DNA from 2 places in the Priestia sp. 3CA3 genome. Region 2 is predicted to be linked to the other one. Evidence: riboswitches for the same ligand, from Rfam matches in the RefSeq annotation. Region 2 holds a riboswitch; the other holds the start of a gene.
The links. Region 2 has a riboswitch for S-adenosylmethionine ahead of AC1VNJ_RS18835 (methionine ABC transporter ATP-binding protein). Riboswitches for the same ligand answer to the same signal wherever they lie in the genome.

Region 1 (3,123 bases), on a different contig from region 2:
TTTTCTTCGGAAAGCTGAATGCACTTCGCGTAGCAGCCTCCTTCAATATTAAATACACCAGAGCTTGACCAACCGTGCTCGTCATCTCCGATTAAACGACGGTTTGCATCAGCAGAAAGCGTTGTTTTACCCGTTCCAGATAAACCAAAGAATAATGCAACGTCACCTTCTTCTCCTACGTTAGCAGAACAGTGCATGGATAGAATATTGTTTTGAGGAAGCAAGAAGTTCATCACTGAGAAAATGGATTTTTTCATTTCACCAGCGTATTCAGTTCCTCCAATTAGCACAATGCGTCGCTCTAATGAAAGAATAATGAAGGTTTCCGAATTCGTCCCGTCTGTTTCAGGGTCAGCTTTGAACGTTGGAGCTGCTACAATTGTAAACGGCTTCACATCATCATTTGTTTTTTGTTCAGCTGAAGGGCGAATGAATAACTGCTGAGCGAATAGGTTGTGCCATGCAAATTCATTAACTACTTGAATTGGTAACTGATACTTTTTATCAGCTCCAGCATATCCATTAAAAACAAAAAGTTCATCCTGCTTCTTTAAGTGGGTTAAGACTTTTTTGTATAGCGCATCGAATCGCTGAGCAGAAATTGGCTGATTGACGGGTCCCCATTCAACCGTTTTTGAAGATACAGCATCGCTTACAATAAATTTATCCAAAGGAGAGCGGCCTGTATATTTTCCGGTTTCGACTGACACAGCACCTGTAGAAGTCAGCGTTCCTTCGCGTCGAGCTAGAATTTTTTCAACAAGTTGTGGAACAGATAATTGGTGTTTTGTTGTTTTTAATTGAAGCAAACCATTTAATTCGATAGACATATCAACAGTACTCATGTGCACTACCTTCCTTTTTTAGCTATTATTTATTCATTAATGTTTGAAATTTATAATTAGTATAACACATTTATTTAATTATTCTATACTATTTAACTAAAAATGTTTGTGTATTATAAAAAAATGTACGTTATACCTATTTTAGACACATGTATATGTGCTAGAAGCGAAAAAAGTGAAGCTATTTCAAGTGAAAGCCTTTTTTTGGTCTGTCTTGTTAACCAAACTTCGTGATCATTCTTAATAAGGTATACTATTTTTAAATTTGAGTATGTTACATTAAAACAGATTCAAACATAAAGAGATGATTTCCATTTGAATGTTGTTGACAGTGAAGCGCTTTTTCATGTATTATATGTCCTTGAACGGATACTCTCTTATCCCGAGCTGGTGGAGGGACAGGCCCTGTGAAACCCAGCAACCATCGTCATTTTTTTGTGTAGACGATAAGGTGCTAACCTGATGCAAGGGCACAACCTTGATCGATAAGAGTGAAAGGCTTATGTAGAATTTGATACCTTTCCTCGATACAAGGAAAGGTTTTTTTATATTTTTTAACGTGTAATGAAAATAAGGGAATGAGTACCGTATCACAATGTATCGTATTTATAAGGAGGAAAACTGATGTCAACACAACGTCGTCTGTTCACGTCAGAATCTGTTACAGAGGGACATCCCGATAAAATTTGTGACCAAATTTCTGACTCAATTCTTGATGCTATCCTAGCAAAGGATCCAAATGCTCGTGTTGCTTGTGAAACAAGCGTAACAACTGGTTTAGTTTTAGTAAGCGGTGAAATTACAACTTCTACTTACGTGGATATTCCTAAAACAGTTCGTGAAACAATTAAAGGAATTGGCTATACTCGTGCAAAATACGGATTTGATGCTGAAACTTGTGCAGTATTAACATCTATCGACGAGCAGTCAGCTGATATCGCTGCTGGTGTAGACCAAGCGTTAGAAGCACGTGAAGGTCAAATGTCCGATGAAGAAATCGAAGCAATCGGAGCTGGAGACCAAGGGTTAATGTTTGGTTATGCATGTAACGAAACAAAAGAATTAATGCCTCTTCCAATTTCATTAGCTCATAAACTTGCTCGCCGTCTAACAGAAGTACGTAAAGAAGAAATTCTTCCTTACCTTCGCCCGGATGGTAAAACACAAGTAACAGTTGAATATGATGAAAACAACAAACCTGTTCGCATCGATACAATTGTTATTTCAACTCAGCATCACCCAGAAGTAACGTTAGAGCAAATTCAACGTAACTTAAAAGAATATGTAATTAATCCAGTTGTTCCAAATGAGTTAATTGATGAAAATACAAAGTATTTCATTAACCCAACAGGACGTTTCGTAATCGGCGGCCCTCAAGGAGATGCTGGTTTAACTGGTCGTAAAATTATCGTTGATACTTACGGCGGATATGCTCGTCACGGCGGCGGTGCATTCTCTGGTAAGGACGCAACAAAAGTAGACCGTTCAGCAGCTTATGCAGCTCGTTATGTTGCGAAAAACATTGTAGCAGCTGATCTTGCTGATAAATGTGAAGTACAACTAGCATATGCAATTGGTGTTGCACAGCCAGTATCTATTTCAATTGATACATTCGGTACAGGAAAAGTTTCTGAAGAAGTACTAGTAGATGTAGTACGCAAAAACTTTGACCTACGTCCAGCAGGCATCATTAAAATGCTTGATTTACGTCGCCCAATTTATAAGCAAACAGCAGCTTACGGTCACTTTGGTCGTACAGATGTGGAGCTTCCTTGGGAGTTCACAGACAAAGCTGAAGCATTAAAAACTCAAGCTTTAGCTAAATAATAAAAAAATCTCCGTGAAAACGGAGATTTTTTTTATGCCCATTGAATACCTTCAGCAGATTTTTCTACGACATCTTCATATTCTGAAAGCAAATGCTGAAAAATGGCGTCCCATGATTGAGTAAGAGCATAGTGTCTCGCTGCATGGCTAAAGTGAAGCCGCTGGTGCAAATCATCAAGTAAACCTGTAATAGCCGAACTGAATTCTTCTAAGGAGTGAGGTTTGCAAAGGTAGCCGTTTCGCCCGTGCTGAACCATCTGTTTAACTCCTCCTGCATTTGCTGCCACCACGGGAGTTCCAGAAGCAAGAGACTCCAGTACGACATTTCCGAACGTTTCTGTTTCTGAAGGGAAAACAAACAAATCAGATGAAGAATAGATATGAGCAAGTTGCTTACCTTCAAGAAAGCCTGTAAATGTCATATGCTCAGATGCTTGCTGTTGCATTTGTT
Region 2 (3,123 bases):
TAGTAAACAAGCTAAAGGAGTGTCTTTTTATGTTTGAAAAACAAAAAATGGACGTTACAGATCGCGTTACAGCTAAATTTCATGACGGCGGTATGAAATTATACGTTGATAAGCAGCCAATTGGTGAAGTTAGCTACGGAACAAGCGGCAATGAATACCGCTTTGAAGAAGGATATTCGCAAGAAAATAATAAGTTCTATCAATACGCGGACGTACAAAAACAAGGTGAAACGCAAAAATATACAGACTGCGATGAAGAAGCAGGATGGTGCTAAACAGTGGCAACTGCCGCTGTTTTTCTTGTTTTATAGAGATAATATGGCCTAAACTGCCTTTTAAAAGAGTTCTTTCTTGCAAATTTCTTTTAAAAAACAGGTGAACTGTGATACATTAACGAATATTGTATAGCATAAAGAAATGATGTTACTATACAACTGACGATTATGGGTGATGAAAATGGGGCTAATTGAAATTGAAAAAGTAATTATTGTCGAAGGAAAGTCAGATAAAAAGCGTATTCAAGATATCATTCGAGAACCAATTGAAATTATTTGTACAAACGGTACGATTAGTTTATCAAAGCTGGATGAAATTATTGACTGTACGTTTAACAAAGAGGTATACATACTCGTTGACTCTGATGATTCAGGGAATAAGCTGAGAAAACAATTTAAACGAGAGCTTCCGGAAGCAGAGCATCTATATATTGATAAAATGTACCGAGAAGTTGCTGCCGCCCCTAGACATCACATAGCAACAGTATTGCTGAGTGCCAATATCGATGTTAATGCAGAATTTTTAACATAAAAGGAATGAGCAACATGCAAGAATGGAGCGAAAAACAGCTGGATGATCAGTTAAAAGAAGGAGAAAGAGCCTTTATCTTTTTCCATACGCCTTTTTGCGGGACATGTCAGCTGGCAAAAAAAATGTTAACCGTGGCAGAAGCGATGCTGCCGGATGTAACCATCGGAATGAGCAATTTAAATTATATGCCTTCAAAAGCAGAATTATTTTCTATTGAAAGCGTACCTTGTTTGATTGAAGTGGAAAATGGTGAAATGGTAAAAAAACTCTACGCGTTTCATTCCATCGAGCACGTACTCGAGGAGCTTCGATAATCAAACGTTTGTTTAAAATGAAGAAGTGGAAAGAGAGCGAACCGTTGGGGCTGTTGAAATCTTGGGATATTATCCCAAGAACAAAATCTGTTGACAGCCTATCTGACACATGCTAAAATCACACTCATGAATGTTCATAAATGAATGAATATTTCCCAAAAACAAAATAATTGTTGCGAACTCTTATCAAGAGAGGTGGAGGGACTGAGCCCTGTGAAACCCGGCAACCGTCAGACTAACTGAAATGGTGCCAATTCCTGCAAAGCTATGCGCTTTGAAAGATGAGAGAAAGGATTAAATATCGAGCCTTTCTGTCATGCGCAGAGAGGCTTTTTTAATGGGGAAAATTGTTTTACGGCTTTTTCATCCTATAGGGCAACCTAACATAATTAAGTTTTTATTAAAGAAGGTGAAGAAATATGATTACATTAACAGACGTTACAAAAATTTATCAGGCCAAAAGCGGTCAAGTAACAGCTGTTGATAATGTGAATCTAACCGTTAACCAAGGTGAAATTTACGGAATTATTGGTTATAGCGGAGCGGGGAAAAGTTCTTTGATTCGCTTGCTAAACGGATTAGAAACACCAACGACAGGAACGGTCGAAGTAGCAGGTAATGATATTGGAAAAATTAAAGGCGGAAAACTCAGAAAAGCTAGACAAGAAATTAGTATGGTATTTCAGCACTTTAATATCTTGTGGTCGCGTACGGTACGAGAAAATATTGCCTTTCCGTTAGAAATAGCAGGGATTTCAAAAGAAAAAAGAATGAAACGAGTAGACGAACTTATTAAGCTAGTCGGGCTTGAAGGGCGTGAAGATGCTTATCCATCACAGCTTAGCGGCGGACAAAAGCAGCGTGTTGGGATTGCTCGAGCGCTAGCGAACAATCCAAAAGTATTGCTTTGTGATGAAGCAACATCAGCGCTTGATCCTCAAACGACAGATTCTATTTTAGATTTGTTAGTAGATATTAATGAGAAGCTAGGGTTAACCATTGTATTAATTACTCATGAAATGCACGTCATTCGTAAAATTTGTCATCGAGTAGCCGTTATGGAAAATGGGGCAGTAGTAGAAGAAGGACAAGTGCTAGAAGTATTCAGAAAACCTAAGCAGCCGATTACAAAACGATTCGTTCAACAGATTTCTGAACCAGAGGAAACGTTTGAAACGATTGAACAAGTAAAAGAGCTGTATCCAAGCGGGCAAATTATTCAGCTGACGTTTGTTGGCGGAAAAGCAGAGCAACCGCTCATTACAACGATTTTAAAACAGTTTGATGTAACGATTAATATTTTGCAAGGAAAGATTTCTCATACACAAACAGGTTCATACGGGACGTTGTTCGTTCATTTAGACGGAGAATTAACAGAAGTTGAAAAAGTCATTGCATACATTCATGAGCAGCAGGTAGAAGTGGAGGTAATGACAAATGCTTGAGAAACTATTTCCAAACGTTATTTTAGATGATTTTATTCAAGCGACAAATGAAACACTATATATGACGGCTATTTCAGTTGTAGCCACATTTGTTCTAGGTATTTTATTGGGCTTGCTTTTATTTTTAACGTCCAAAGGACAGCTTTGGCAAAACAAACCTTTATATGCCATTGTGTCGGCGGTTGTAAATATCTTTCGTTCCATTCCATTCATTATTTTAATTGTTTTACTGATTCCATTTACCAAAGCATTGGTAGGAAGTATTTTAGGCGCTAATGCAGCGTTACCGGCTTTAATTGTTGGAGCAGCACCATTTTATGCGCGTCTTGTAGAAATTGGTCTGCGTGAAATTGATAAAGGTGTTATTGAAGCTGCTAAATCAATGGGAGCCACAACAAGCACTATTATCTTTAAAGTGCTGTTACCTGAATCGCTGCCAGCTTTGATTTCCGGTTTGACAGTAACAACCATTGCGTTAGTCGGCTATACGGCAATGGCGGGTGTGATTGGAGCTGGAGGTCTTGGAAACCTTGCATATTTAGAAGGATTCCAGCGCA

Region 1: it holds a riboswitch for S-adenosylmethionine, as region 2 does, so the genes downstream of both, metK (methionine adenosyltransferase) here and AC1VNJ_RS18835 (methionine ABC transporter ATP-binding protein) in region 2, are expected to answer to the same signal.

What each region holds. Positions count from the first base shown of each region.
Region 1 covers NZ_JBXENJ010000001.1:37,415-40,537, forward strand. Annotated here, with positions in the region: gene pckA (phosphoenolpyruvate carboxykinase (ATP)) at 1-845, opposite strand, end outside; SAM riboswitch class I at 1,220-1,337, shown strand; gene metK (methionine adenosyltransferase) at 1,470-2,672, shown strand; gene AC1VNJ_RS00210 (glycosyltransferase family 4 protein) at 2,705-3,123, opposite strand, start outside.
Region 2 covers NZ_JBXENJ010000007.1:65,777-68,899, reverse strand. Annotated here, with positions in the region: gene AC1VNJ_RS18850 (YusG family protein) at 30-275, shown strand; gene AC1VNJ_RS18845 (toprim domain-containing protein) at 457-807, shown strand; gene AC1VNJ_RS18840 (thioredoxin family protein) at 822-1,121, shown strand; SAM riboswitch class I at 1,302-1,409, shown strand; gene AC1VNJ_RS18835 (methionine ABC transporter ATP-binding protein) at 1,541-2,566, shown strand; gene AC1VNJ_RS18830 (methionine ABC transporter permease) at 2,559-3,123, shown strand, end outside.